One region of the Streptosporangium sp. NPDC002721 genome, then DNA from elsewhere that is predicted to be linked to it. Evidence: predicted binding sites of a transcription regulator. Region 1 holds the regulator's gene; the other holds the start of a gene.
The links. Region 1 encodes LexA, which represses DNA repair genes until DNA is damaged. Its sites were predicted from a motif close to TCGAACANNTGTTCGA; they were not measured.
Positions count from the first base shown of each region.

Region 2: recA (recombinase RecA) is a predicted target of LexA. The motif match lies at 5,553-5,568, and genes of this name have one in related genera.

Region 1 covers NZ_JBIAQI010000015.1:115,242-122,486, reverse strand. The annotation lists gene ACFYWM_RS22665 (hypothetical protein) at 1-1,052, opposite strand, end outside; gene leuS (leucine--tRNA ligase) at 1,605-4,073, shown strand; gene lexA (transcriptional repressor LexA) at 4,379-5,089, opposite strand; gene ACFYWM_RS22650 (LysM peptidoglycan-binding domain-containing protein) at 6,072-6,338, shown strand; gene nrdR (transcriptional regulator NrdR) at 6,924-7,245, shown strand, end outside.
Region 2 covers NZ_JBIAQI010000007.1:115,019-122,263, forward strand. The annotation lists gene ACFYWM_RS11300 (prolyl oligopeptidase family serine peptidase) at 1-1,192, shown strand, start outside; gene rny (ribonuclease Y) at 1,394-3,007, opposite strand; gene ACFYWM_RS11310 (regulatory protein RecX) at 3,294-3,791, opposite strand; gene recA (recombinase RecA) at 4,307-5,446, opposite strand; gene ACFYWM_RS11320 (hypothetical protein) at 5,782-6,060, shown strand; gene ACFYWM_RS11325 (DUF3046 domain-containing protein) at 6,275-6,469, opposite strand; gene ACFYWM_RS11330 (VOC family protein) at 6,541-7,029, opposite strand.

The DNA.
Region 1 (7,245 bases):
GACGGGGCGGACTGCGGCCAGCCGTTGTTCGGGGAGGACGGGGCGCCGCCGTCGTTGGACGGCGCGGAGGCCTGCGCCCAGCCGTCCTGGGACTGGGACTGGGACTGGGTTTGCGAGGGGGTGGGCTGGGGCCAGCCGTTGCCGGGGGAGGTCTGGTGCCGGTTGTCGGCGTCCTGGGGGCCGGACGCCTGCGCCCAGCCGTCGGCCTGCGAACCGGACCCCTGGGAACCCGATACCTGGGACCAGCCATCACCCTGGGAGCCGGACCCCTGGGAACCCGATGCCTGCGCCCAGCCGTCGCCCTGGGGGGTCGACGCCTGCGCCCAGCCGTCGTTGCGCGGGTCGGACGCCTGGGCCCAGCCGTCGGCCTGCGGGCTCTGCGTACGGCCGCCGTCGTTGGACGGCATGGAGGCCTGCGCCCAGCCGTCCTGCGAGGGGGTGGGCTGAGGCCAGCCGTTGCCGGGGGAGGTCTGGTGCCGGTTGTCGGCGTCCTGGGGGCCGGACGCCTGCGCCCAGCCGTCGGCCTGCGAACCGGGCCCCTGCGGGCTGGATGCCTGGGACCAGCCATCACCCTGGGAGCCGGACCCCTGGGAACCCGATGCCTGCGCCCAGCCGTCACCCTGTGAACCGGACCCCTGCACGGATCCTTGGGGGCCGGACGCCTGGGACCAGCTGTCACCCTGGAAGTTCGACGCCTGCGCCCAGCCGTTGTTGCGCGGGCTGAAGGCCTCCGACCAGCTGTCGCTGCGGGGGTTGGACGCCTGTGCCCAGCCGTTGTTCTGCGGGCCGGTCGCCTGGGCCCAGCCGTCGGCCTGCGGGTTCGGCGTACGGCCGTCGTCGTGGGGCTGGGGGCTCTGGGGCCTGCCTCCGGAGGAGGGGCCGCCGCCGGGTGAGGTCTGCCACGAGGAGCCGTTGCCGCCCTGCGGCTCGTCCTGGGGGCGGGACGGCCGGGCACCGGAGCCGAGGGGGTCGTTCGGCCGCGAGGGCGACGGCTCGGCAGCCTCCGGCCATGCCGAAGGCAGGTGGGACTGGCTGGACTGCTCCGAGGCCATGCTTTCCTTACCTCCCGCGCGGGTGCCCGAATTAGGCGTATTGGGCATGGTCTCACGTGAGACGGGGGGGCTCGCAGGGAAACCGGAGAACGCCCCCCTGAACTGGAGTCCGGTGGGGTCGGTCGGTGGATCCTGCATGGGCAGGCCGACCTCCATCGGATCCGGGCCCTGCCCCGGCTCTGCTGAATGTGCCACGGTTAAAAGAGTAAACGCGAGAGACATACGAGGTCACAACAGGCGTATAGCCATCGAGTCTCGTTCTCCCGGCCGGTGCGGAAACCCCCATTCTGCCGAGCCGGCCGGATCCTGTCCCCCGGTTGTCGTGATCGGCCCCGTTTTCCCTGGCCACGAATACGGCTTGCGGGCTGCGATAGTCTTGGTCTATGCGTGCCGCGACCCTGCTTATCGGGCCGCATCGGCGTCCCCGTCCCTGAGCGCCCTGCCGATGCGGCTGCCCTCCGCGTGAGCGGGGGGTTTTTGTATTGGGCCGGACGGGTCAGACCATCCACGCAGACACACCCCGAGGAAACCGACGTGAGCGAGCGAGCCGACATGCAGAGCGACGAGCAGCACTATGACCCGCAGGCCCTGCAGGTCAAGTGGCAGCGCAGGTGGGAGGAACTGGACCCCTTCCGGGCCTCCGACGACCCCGCCGACCCGCGTGAGCGGCGCTACATGCTCGACATGTTCTCCTACCCCTCGGGCGACCTGCACATGGGGCACGCCGAGGTGTTCGCCCTGGGCGACGTCATCTCCCGCTACTGGGTCCAGCGCGGCTACAACGTGCTGCACCCCGTCGGCTGGGACTCCTTCGGCCTGCCCGCCGAGAACGCCGCGATCAAGCACAACGCGCACCCGGCGGAGTGGACCTACGCCAACATCGAGACCCAGGCCAACTCCTACAGGCGCTACGGGATCTCCTTCGACTGGTCCCGCCGCCTGCACACCAGCGACACCTCGTATTACAAGTGGACCCAGTGGCTGTTCAACCGCTTCTTCGAGCGCGGCCTGGCCTACCGCAAGGGCGGCCTGGTCAACTGGTGCCCCAACGACCAGACCGTGCTGGCCAACGAGCAGGTCAAGGACGGCAAGTGCGAGCGCTGCGGCGCCGAGGTCGTCCGCCGCGAGCTGACCCAGTGGTATTTCAAGATCACTGACTACGCCGACCGGCTGCTGGACGACATGGCCCTGCTGGAGGGCGGCTGGTCCGAGCGCGTGCTGACCATGCAGCGCAACTGGATCGGCCGGTCCGAGGGCGCCGACGTCAACTTCGTGATCGAGGGCCGCGACGAGCCGGTCACCGTCTACACCACCCGTCCCGACACCCTGTACGGCGCCACCTTCTTCGTGGTCGCCCCGGACGCGCCGCTGGCCGAGGAGATCGTCACCGACGACCGGCGCGAGGCGTTCGAGGCCTACCGGGTCGAGGTGTCCAAGCTGTCCGACATCGACCGGCTGTCCACCGAGAAGGAGAAGACCGGCGTCTTCCTGGGCCGGTACGCCGTCAACCCGGTCAACGGCGAGCGCATGCCGGTCTGGGCGGCCGACTACGTGCTGTCCGACTACGGCCACGGCGCCATCATGGCCGTGCCCGCGCACGACCAGCGCGACCTGGACTTCGCCCGCGCCTTCGACCTGCCGGTACGGGTGGTCGTGCACACCGGCCTGGCCGACCCGGGCGAGACCGGCATCGCCACCAGCGGTGACGGCGCGATGGTCAACTCCGGCCCGCTGGACGGCCTGGGCAAGACCGAGGCGATCCGGAAGATCATCGAGGTGCTGAGCGAGCGGGGCACCGGACGGTTCACGGTCAACTTCCGGCTGCGCGACTGGCTGCTGTCGCGCCAGCGCTTCTGGGGCTGCCCGATCCCGATCATCCACTGCGCCGACTGCGGCGAGGTGCCCGTCCCCGACGACCAGCTGCCCGTCACCCTGCCCGACATGCGCGGCGAGGCCCTGGCGCCCAAGGGCGTCTCCCCGCTGGCCTCGGCCGAGGACTGGGTGAACGTCTCCTGTCCCAAGTGCGGCGGCCCGGCCAAGCGCGACACCGACACGATGGACACCTTCGTCGACTCGTCGTGGTACTTCCTGCGTTACGTCGACCCGGCGTACGAGGACGGTCCGTTCGACGTCGAGCGCGTCCGCCGGTGGGGCCCGATCGACCAGTACATCGGCGGCGTCGAGCACGCCGTGCTGCACCTGCTGTACGCCAGGTTCTTCACCAAGGTCCTGCACGACATGGGGATGATCGACTTTGTCGAGCCCTTCACCCGCCTGCTGAACCAGGGGCAGGTCATCAACCAGGGCAAGGCGATGTCCAAGTCGCTGGGCAACGGCGTCGACCTGGGGCAGCAGATCGACGCCTACGGTGTCGACGCGGTCAGGCTGACCGTCGTCTTCGCCGGGCCGCCCGAGGACGACATCGACTGGGCCGACGTCTCACCGGCGGCGTCGCAGAAGTTCCTGGCCCGCGCGTTCCGCGTGATGGCCGAGGCCGGAGCGGCCTCGGCTCCCGGCGCGGACGTCACCGCCGGAGACCTGAACCTGCGCAAGGTCGTCCACCACACCATCGACGAGGTCACCAAGCTGGTCGACTCCCACCGCTTCAACGTCGCGGTGGCCCGCATGATGGAGCTGACGAGCGCGACCCGCAAGGCCATCGACTCCGGCCCCGGCGCCGCCGACCCGGCGGTGAGGGAGGCCGCCGAGGCCCTGGCGGTCATGCTGTCCCTGGTCGCGCCGTACGTGGCGGAGGAGGGCTGGGAGCGGCTGGGGCACTCCGCCTCGGTCGCCACCGCGGGCTGGCCGGTGGCCGACCCGGCGCTGCTGGTCCAGGAGTCGGTCATCTGCGTCGTCCAGGTCGCGGGCAAGGTGCGCGACCGGCTGGAGGTCTCCCCGGAGATCTCCGAGACGGACCTGGAGGCGCTGGCCCTGGAGTCGGAGAAGGTCCGGCCCTTCCTGTCCGGCGCGCCGCGCAAGGTGATCGTCCGCGCGCCCAAGCTGGTCAACATCGTCCCGTAGGCGGGCGGGTGAGGCCCTGAGAACGCCGGATGGGTGGTGTCCCGATGTCGGGACACCACCCATCCGGCGTGTCGCGCGTCCTCCGGCGTGTCGCGTGGAGGCTGGAGGCGCGGGCGTGGAACTCGTGTCAGGACGCGGCGTGTCCCGAAGGTGGCCGCTCACCGCTCGCTCGGCGGGTGCGGGGAGCGGTCCGTGGCCTGCCCTGGGCACGCCCGCGTCAGAGCCTGCGCAGGACCCGTGGCCCGGAACTTGCGGAGGCCCGTGGCCCAAGCGTGCGGCCGTGGCTCAGAGCGTGCGGCCGTGGCTCAGAGTTTGCGGAGGACCGCGACGACCTTGCCGAGCACGGTGGCCTCGTCACCCGGGATCGGGTCGTAGTTGGGATTGTGCGGGACGAGCCAGACATGGCCGTCCCTGCGCTTGAAGGTCTTGACCGTGGCCTCGCCGTCGATCATCGCCGCGACCACGTCGCCGTTGTCGGCGACCGGCTGCTGGCGTACGACCACCCAGTCGCCGTTGGCGATGGCGGCCTCGATCATCGAGTCACCGGTCACCTGGAGGAGGAAGAGGGTGCCCTCGCCGACAAGCTGCTTGGGCAGGGCGAAGACGTCCTCGATGCTCTCCTCGGCGAGGATGGGACCACCGGCGGCGATCCGGCCGACCAGGGGGACGTAGGCGGCGGTCGGGCGGCTGACCGGGGTCTCGTCCTCACCGGAGTCGGGATCCACCCACAGCACGGGCTCGCCGGGAAGGCGGACCTCCAGGGCGCGGGGGCGGTGCGGGTCACGCCGCAGGTAGCCCTTGCGCTGCAACGCCGTCAGCTGGTGCGACACGCTGGAGGTGCTGGTGAGCTGCACCGCCTCGCCGATCTCCCGCATGGACGGCGGATAGCCGCGCTGCTGCACGGAATCGCGGATGACCTCAAGGATCTTCCGCTGCCTGGGGGTGAGGCCAAGGGAGTCACGCCTTCGAACCGCCAGGTCGCTGGCGGCCGAACCGTTCTCGTTGTGCTGGCTCATACGAACTCCTCGCCTCCCGGTCTGTATCTGACACGTCGCACACAGCGACCATACCTTGGCCGAAGATCATATTCAAACAATTGTTCGAATGTCCTCGAAATCGGCGACGCTGTGGTGTACAACATCGTACGGGAGTTCGATCGACATCGTGTTCGATTCGCCGATCTTTCTTCGACATGTGTTCGGCCAGGTCGAGGGGATGGGGGTCACCATGAAACCGACCACGACGACACCGCGATCCAGGACCGCGCCGAGATCCCGGACGGCGCAGAGATCATCGGAGGCGCCACGCCTGAGGCTCGTGCCGCCCCCGCGCCCGGAGCCGGATCCGGAGCCGGGCCCCACGCCGGAGCCCGCACGAGGGTCTGAGGCGGGGCTGGGACGGAAAGCGGCGCGAGAGTCCGAGGCGAGGCTGGGGCGGAAGGTCGCACGAGGGGCTGAGGTGGGAGCGGGGCCGGAGGTCGCGCGGGGCTCCACGGTGGAGCCGGGACAGGGGGCCGGGCAGGGCTCCGGGCGGGCGTCCGGGCGAGGGGCCGGCCGGGGGGCCGAGCGGGCGCCCGGGCGTGAGCCGAAGCAGGGGCCGGGGCGCGAGCCGAGACAAGGCCTGGGGCGCGAGCCGAGACAAGGGCCGGGGCGGGAGGCGGGGCAGGGCTCCAAGCGCGAGCCGAGACAGGGCCCGGGGCATGAGGCGGGGCAGGGCTCCAAGCGTGAGGCGGGGCGGGCGTCCGGGCGTGAGCGGGGGCGGCGAGCCGGCCGGGAGTCAGGCCGGGGGCCTGGTCGAGAGCCGGGCCGCGAGCCGCGACGAGGGGGCAACCGGGAACCCGGGCGCGCAACCGTGCGTGGAGCCGGACGCGCGTCCGGGCAGGGGAAGGCGCGGGGGGCGGTGGTGGTGCCCGTGGTGCGGGCTCACCGTTCCGGCGCCACCCGTCCGGCGGCCGTCCGGCGGCCGCTCCGGCTCACCAGGCGTGGAAGGATTGTGGTGGTGGCGGCGCTCGCGCTGTTCACCCTGGGGGTGCTCTGGATCGGCGGGCGCATCGACATGGCCTCCGCGGGCGGGCGGCCCGATCTCGAGGGCCTGCCCCGGATCACGGTGCACGCGGGCGACACGCTGTGGGAGATCGCGGACGCGTTGACGGAGGAGGCCGACGCCGGCCCGACGGTCCGTCGCGTCATGGACCTCAACGGGCTGTCCGGCCCCGAGGTCCGGCCGGGGACCCGGCTCTACCTCCCCGAGGGCCTCGTCCGCTGAGGGAGGCCGGGGCCCGAGGGCCTCGTCCCCGAGGCGGGGCCGGGAGGTCTAAGGTCTTTGTCTTCGAGGGGGCCGAAGGGGCGGAGTCCTGTCCTTCGCGGTAGGGCCGGGAGTCCTGTCCCGCGTAGCGGGGCCGGGGGGTCTAGGGTCCTTGTCTCCGGGGGGACCGAAGGGCCGGGGTCCTGATTCCCCGTGACGGGGCCGAGGCGGTGGCGTACGTAGGGGAAGGGCCCGAAAGGGTGGGGGAGAGGTGTGGCGGGGCGTCCCGTCTGACGGATCGCCCGGGGCGTGTGTGAGGGAAGGGGCGTCCGGGACGAGAGGGGTCCCGCCCGGCGGCGACACGCCGCGATGTGAGGGCTGATCAGCGACTTCGTCCCGCAAGGTCGTTTCAACTTGCGTTCATGGTCGCGCACTTCTACGGTTGGACCACAACATCTAGTGGCTGCATCGCAACTCATCACCACAGCTTGTGGTTCCATTACCGCATCTCGACTATTCGAAGATGTGTGCGCGGACGCCTGGGCGTGCGCGCCGTGGGTAGGTGAGACAGGTCGGCCGTTCCGTTAGTTCAAGGAGGCGACACGCGTGCACTGTCCGTTCTGTCGCCACCTGGACACGCGCGTCATCGACAGCCGGGCCACCGAGGACGGTGGGGCCATCCGCCGCAGGCGCACGTGCTCGGAATGCGGGCGCAGGTTCACCACGCAGGAGACCGTCCTGCTCATGGTGAGCAAGCGCAGCGGCGTGACGGAGCCGTTCTTCAGGGAAAAGGTGATCGCCGGAGTCCGGCGGGCCTGCCAGGGGCGTGCCGTCGGCGAGGACTCCCTGGCGCAGCTGGGCCAGCGGGTCGAGGAGAGCATCCGGGCCACCGGGTGCGCCGAGATCGCGGCCCACGAGGTCGGGCTGG
Region 2 (7,245 bases), on a different contig from region 1:
GCGTGACGAGGAGAACCTCTATCTGATCTCCGACTGGTCGGGCTGGTGGAACCTCTACCTGGTCGGGATGCACGGCACCTCGCCGAGGGCGCTCCACCCGGAGGAGCGGGAGTTCGCCGGGCCGCTGTGGCAGCTCGGCGCGGTGCCGTACGCCCTGATGGACGACGGGAGCCTGGCGGTCCTGCACGGGCGGGGCGACCTGCGGCTGGGGGTCCTCGACCCCGACAGCGGCGTGCTGAGCGATCTGGACGTGCCCTACGGCGGCTGGGAGGCGGTGCTCGCCACCGACGGGCGGGCCGTGGTCGGCATCGGGTACGGCCCGGCGCTGCCCCGGTCGATCGTCCGGGTCGACACCGTGACCGGGCGGGCGGAGGCGCTCCGCCGCGACATCAACGAGCTGCCCGCCCCCGGCTACCTGCCGGTCGCCAGGGCGGTGGAGTTCGAGAGCCGGTTCGGGCGCGAAGTGCACGCGTTCCTCTACCCCCCGTCCAACCCCGTGGCACGCGGCGAGGGTCCCGCGCCCTACGTCGTGTTCGTGCACGGCGGGCCGACCGGGAACAGCGTCGGCGCGCTCGACCTGGAGAAGACGTTCCTCACCAGCAGGGGCATCGGCGTGCTCGACGTCAACTACGGCGGCTCCACCGGCTACGGCCGCGTCTACCGCGAGCGGCTGCGCGGCCAGTGGGGCGTGGTCGACGTCGAGGACGCGATCGCCGCGGCCGAGTGGCTGGCGGCGGAAGGGCTGGGCGACCCTGCACGGATCGCGATCCGGGGCGGCAGCGCGGGCGGCTGGACGGTCATGGCGGCCTGCTGCGCGTCCGACGCGTTCGCCGGAGGCGTCTCCTACTACGGCGTGAGCGCGCTCGCCAACTTCAGCGCGACCACCCACGACTTCGAGTCACGCTACGTCGAGTGGCTGATCGGCCCGGAGGACCCGGCCCTGTACGCCTCGCGCGAGCCCGTCGGCCGGGTGGCGGGAGTGAGCTGCCCCATGCTGCTCCTCCAGGGCCTGTCCGACCCGGTGGTTCCCCCGGCGCAGTCGCAGGCCTTCGTCGACGCCCTCGCCGAACGCGGCGTTCCCTGCACCTACCTCACGTTCGAGGGGGAGGCCCACGGCTTCCGCCGCGCCGAGACCCGTAGCGCGGCCCTGGCCACCGAGCTCGCCTTCTACCAGCAGATCTTCCACTCCTGAGGGAGGGAGCGGGTAGGCGGGCTCAGCGGGCTCAGCGGGCTCAGCGGGTACGGCCGGTTCGGCGAGATCGGTGGGTTCGGTCGGTTCGGGGAGATCGGTGGCTTCGGCGAGATCGGTGGCTTCGGCGGGCTCAGTGGGTTCGGCCGGTTCGGCGAGATCGGTGGCTTCGGCGGGCTCAGTGGGTTCGGCGGCTCAGTGGGTTCAGCGGGCGAACTCGGTGGAGCGCGATTCGCGGACGACCGTGATGCGGATCTGGCCGGGGTAGGTGAGCTCCTCCTCCACCTGCTTGGCGACGTCGCGGGCGATCACCTGGGCCTGGATGTCGTCGACCGCGTCGGGCTTCACCATGACCCTGATCTCCCGGCCCGCCTGCATGGCGAAGACCTTCTCGACACCCTCGTAGGAGGTGGCGATCTCCTCAAGGCGCTCCAGCCGCTTGACGTAGGCCTCCAGCGACTCGCGGCGGGCGCCGGGACGGCCGCCGCTGATCGCGTCGGCGGCCTGGGTGAGGACGGCCTCGACGGTCTTGACCTCGACCTCGTTGTGATGGGCCTCGATGGCGTGGACGACGTCCTCGTGCTCGCCGTACCGTCTGGCGATCTCGGCGCCGATGAGCGCGTGACTGCCCTCGACCTCGTGGGTGAGGGCCTTGCCGATGTCGTGCAGGAGCGTGCAGCGCTTGAGCAGCGTCGTGTCGAGCCGTAGCTCGGCCGCCATGATGCCGGCGATGTGGGCCGACTCGATGAGGTGGCCGAGCACGTTCTGGCCGTAGGAGGTGCGGTAACGGAGCTGGCCGAGGAGGGTGACGAGCTCGGGGTGCATGTCGGTGATGCCGAGCTCCACCAGGGCGTCCTCGCCCGCGCGCACGCACAGCTCCTGGACCTCGGCCTTGCTGCGCTCGTGGGCCTCCTCGATGCGCTGCGGATGGATGCGGCCGTCGAGGACGAGCTTCTCCAGAGTCAGCCGCGCGGTCTCGCGGCGGACCGGGTCGAAGCACGACAGCAACACGGCCTCCGGCGTGTCGTCGATGATCAGGTTGACGCCGGTGGTCGACTCGAAGGCCCGGATGTTGCGGCCCTCGCGACCGATGATGCGCCCCTTCATCTCGTCACCGGGCAGGTGCAGGACGCTCACCACGGACTCGGCGGTCTGCTCGGTGGCGACCCGCTGGACCGCAAGCGTGACGATTTTGGTGGCGCGCTTCTCGCCCTCCTTGCGCGCCTCGCCCTCGATCTCCCGGATGATCAGCGCGGCCTCGCGCTTGGCCTGGTTCTCGATCTCCCTGACCAGCTCGGCCCTGGCCTGGTCGCTGGTGAAGCCGGACACCCGTTCCAGGATGGTCTTGCGCTCCTCGGCGACCCGTTCGAGATCCTCGCGGCGGTCGGCCAGCTCGGTCTCGGTCTCGGCGAGCTTGCGGGCCCGGTCGGCCTGGCGCCTGGCCTCCTCGTCGAGACGCTGCTCGCGCTCCGCCAGCCGGTTCTCCCTGCGTTCGAGGTCGGACCGGAGCTCCTTGAGCTCGTACTTCAGGATCTTGCCCTCGGCCTCGGCCTCCTTGCGCATCTCGGCCGCGGCCTCGATCGCCGTCTCCGACTTGCGCAGCAGCTCTCCGGCGTCGTCCTGGGCCTTCGCCCGGATGTCGGCGGCCTCGCGCCGGGCCTCCTCCAGGTGGGCCTGGGCCTCGGCCTCCTGCTCGGGGGTGGGGCCCTTCGGAACCCCGGCTCCACCGATGCGACGCAGCAACACGAACAGCACGGCTGTCATCACGGCGAGAGCCACAACCGTCACTGTCAACATGACGACCACGACCGGATCCATGCGCGCCTCACCTTCCTCGCGTCGCAAATATCAGGCACACGAGGGGTCACACGCACGGCACGGAAAGCTCAAGAGGCGGCACCGTCGGGACCGAAGTGAACCCAGAGGGGATCACTCACCGGCTGTTCCCGCCGGTCCGTCGTCCCGTCTTCATCCGCCAAGCTTGCTTGTCCGTATTACACCGCTATGACAATCCGCGCTGCGCGGAGTAACTCCTCACTGCCGTTGAGATTAAGCGTCAGAGAGGTAACGAGCAAGCAAAGACCCGCTGTCAAGCTGCTTTGGACTAGTCGAGTGGATAGCCCTGATCTTCCGCGAATGGCGATGTTTCCGCCCCTTCGTCCTCAAGCACTTCGCGGATCACGCGAAACGCCAGGCCGGGACCGTATCCCTTGCGGGCGAGCATGCCGGCCAGCCTGCGGGTCCTGACCGCGGGCTCCAGCCCTCGGGTCGAGGAGAGCTTGCGCCGCACGAGGCGACGGGCGGTCTCCGCCTCCTCCTCGGGGTCGAGCCGCTCCACCGCTTCCTTCACCGTCTCCTCGTCCACCCCTCGGTGGCGAAGCTCCGAGGCGAGGGCCTTCCTGGCGAGACCACGCCCGGCGTGGCGCGAACTCACCCATGCCGCGGCGAACGCCTCGTCGTCGATGAGCCCGACCTCGGAGAAGCGCTCCAGCACGGCGTCCGCCGCCTCCTGGGGCACCTCGCGCTTGCGCAGCGCCTCCGCGAGCTGGGCCCGGGTGCGCGGCGCCATGGTGAGCAGCCGCAGGCAGATGCCCCGCGCCACCGCCTGCGGGTCGGCTCCGGCCCCCCGGCTCTCGCGGGACTCCTCGACCGGCCCGTCGGACCCGGCACGCCCGCCCGGCCGACCACGACCTCCGGACCTGCCGGACCTGCCGCGTCGCCCACCGGATCCGCCGACTCCGTCGGATCCGTTGAATCCGTCAGACCCGGTGAGGGCGTCGAACCCCTCAGATCCCTCGGGTCCCTCGGGTCCACCAGGTCCGGCGAGGCCGTCAGGCCCGTCGAAGCCGTCAGGCCCGTCGGAGGGAAAGCCCGGGGTGGCGCCCCCGGACCGCCGTCCGCCCCGTGAGGCACGCCTCTTCCGGCCTCGTGGCCCGTCACTCGCCGGGCCCGCGGCTTCCTCGCGAAAGCCTCCCTCGGAGACGGACGGGCCGTGGTCGCGCCCGCGCCGGCCCGGTGAGCCCGCCCGAGGTTCGTCGGGCCAGGCCCCCCAGTCTCTCGGCCCGACCTCGTCGGCCGGACCGGAGTCAGGTCCCGTGATCATCGATCAGCCCGGATTCAGGCGTCACCCGGCTTGGGAGCGGCCGCGGCCTTGGAGCCGCGGCCGGAGGCGGCGGAGGCCGAAGCGGCACCGGCGCGGCCCGACGCGGCGGCCGGAGCCGAGGCCGCGGGGGCGGGTGCCGGGGCGGCCGGGCTGTCGACGCGCGGGCCGACGCCGAGCTTCTCCTTGATCTTCTTCTCGATCTCGTTCGCCATGTCCGGGTGGGTCTTGAGGAAGTTTCGCGCGTTCTCCTTGCCCTGGCCCAGCTGGTCACCCTCGTAGGTGTACCAAGCGCCGGACTTGCGGACGAAGCCGTGCTCGACGCCCATGTCGATCAGGCCACCCTCGCGGGAGATGCCGACGCCGTACAGGATGTCGAAGTCGGCCACGCGGAAGGGCGGGGCCATCTTGTTCTTGACGACCTTCACCCGGGTGCGGTTGCCGACCGCCTCGGTGCCGTCCTTCAGCGTCTCGATGCGGCGGATGTCGAGACGGACCGAGGCGTAGAACTTCAGCGCCTTTCCACCGGTCGTGGTCTCGGGCGAGCCGAACATGACGCCGATCTTCTCTCGGAGCTGGTTGATGAAGATCGCGGTGGTGCCGGTGTTGTTGAGCGCGCCGGCGACCTTGCGCAGCGCCTGGGACATCAGGCGGGCCTGGAGGCCGACGTGGCTGTCGCCCATCTCACCCTCGATCTCGGCCTTGGGCACCAGGGCCGCGACCGAGTCGATGACCAGCAGGTCGACGGCGCCGGACCGGATCAGCATGTCGGCGATCTCCAGCGCCTGCTCACCGGTGTCGGGCTGGGAGACGAGCAGCGCGTCGGTGTCGACGCCCAGCTTCTGGGCGTACTCGGGGTCGAGGGCGTGCTCGGCGTCGATGAAGGCGGCGATGCCGCCGCTGCGCTGGGCGTTGGCCACCGCGTGCAGGGCGACCGTGGTCTTGCCGGACGACTCGGGACCGTAGACCTCGACGATGCGGCCGCGGGGGAAGCCGCCGATGCCGAGAGCGACGTCGAGCGCGATGGAGCCGGTGGGGATCACCTCGATGGGTGCCCGGGTCTCGTCGCCCAGGCGCATGATCGAGCCCTTGCCGAACTGCCGCTCGATCTGAGCGAGCGCGGTCTCAAGCGCCTTCTCGCGGTCGTTAGCTGCCATGGGAGCCCCCTGAAGGGTCGCGGGTTGGATCGGTTGCCAGAAAGCTACGGGGTGCCGCCGACAATTTCGGGAGGGCACGCCACGAGTGGTGGCCTGTTCAATATAGCCGAACGACTGTTCGATCGCGGCCCGTTGGCACCATACGGTGCTGGAGTCGCGAACCACCACGAAACGCCCTCGCGTACAGCCCGGCGCAGTCGTGCGCGGACAGCGGGTCACGGCCCCGAGGGTACGGAACCCATCCGGGAGGCGACATTTCCAAGAATTGTCCTGGACCTGTTGTAACCGGGCTGACCTGGGGTGATCCTGAGGGGAAACGACCCGAGGTGCCCGACGTGCCCAACGCGTTCACGCAGCAACGCCTAGCCCATCTCGATTCCCTGGCCGCCGAACTGCGACAACGAGGGCTGGCGAGCCGCACCCTCGGGGGCACCGCCCCGGTGCTGTGGGTGTGGCATCCGGACAGCCACCGGCAGACCATCGTCTTCGCCACCCCGGTCAGGGACGGCTGGATGTTCCTGTGGTCGCCGGACGGCGAGGAGAGCGCCGACGATCCCGCGCGGGCGGCCGACTCGGTGGAGAGACTTCTCGCCCCGCTCACGGAACCGCCCTGACCGGTCCTTCCCGGCTCCTCTGGTTCCCCCGGCCCCCGAGCCTCGCTCATCCCTCGGGGTCTGTCGGGCCGTCCCTTCGCCTTCGGGCCCGTGGCCCCGGCCTCGGCCCTCCCGGGTTTTCACCGCGCTCTCAGGCTTCCACGCGCCCTCGGGCTTTCATCGCGCCCTCCGCCCCGGGCCCTTCACGCTTATCCGCCCCAACGCCTGTCGGCTCTCAGCGGAGCTTGGGAGAGACGTCGGTCACCCCGCACACGGCGTGCCAGACCTCCTTGGCCCCCACGCCCTCGGCCAGTGCCTGGATCACGGTCCGGCCGCCAAGGTCGGCGATGACGTAGTCGTGGGCCCACGACTCGGCGTACTGGTCACCGAAGTGTGACTTCATCCGCTTCCAGAACTCCGATAGACGCATGTTCCAAGTATGGATCCCCTCCGGTGGGCCGTGAGCCGCCCCGGCACCTCACCGGCCGGGGGGCGGGGGCGTCAGAGCACGCGGGAGCCGTACATCTCGCCGAGGGGGTCGGCGAGCAGTTCCAGGCGGGCCCCGTCGGGGTCGGCGAAGTAGATGGACGCGCCGCTCTCGACCTGGTGCGGGACGCCCGCCGCCTCCAGCTTGCCCCGCAGGCGCTCCCAGGTGGAGGGGTCGACGGAGATCGCGACGTGGTGGAGCCCGCCGAGGACCTCCCGGTAGGGGCCGAGGTCAAGGCCGGGGAAGTCGAAGAAGGCCAGCAGGTTGCCGTTGCCGATGTCGAAGAAGAAGTGGTTCGACCCCCGGTAGTCGCGATTCTCGAAGATCTCCGTCAGCGGGAACTCCAGGAGGTCCTGGTAGAACGCGATCGTCGTCTCGACGTCCGAGGAGATCATCGCGAAGTGGTGCAACCCCCTCGCGCTGCTCGGCGGGCGGTGTGCCCTGAGGTGCTCCGCCTTGATCCGCTCGCGTGTCGCCTCGATGGCCTGATGGTCGATGCTCACCGTTAGCTCACCACTCAATGCGTCATGTGTTCGTCAAAGCCATGTCCGTGACGACCGGGAGCCAACCTATCCCGAACGTCATGTCATGGTGGCGAAGGGCCACCGCGCCGGGGAACGCCGCGGGCGCGGCCGTCCCGTGGTCCGGCCGCGGCACCGGCGAACCGTGTATCCGCAGGCGGTACGCGAGCCGTCCATCCTCGTCCGCCACCCGCTCGC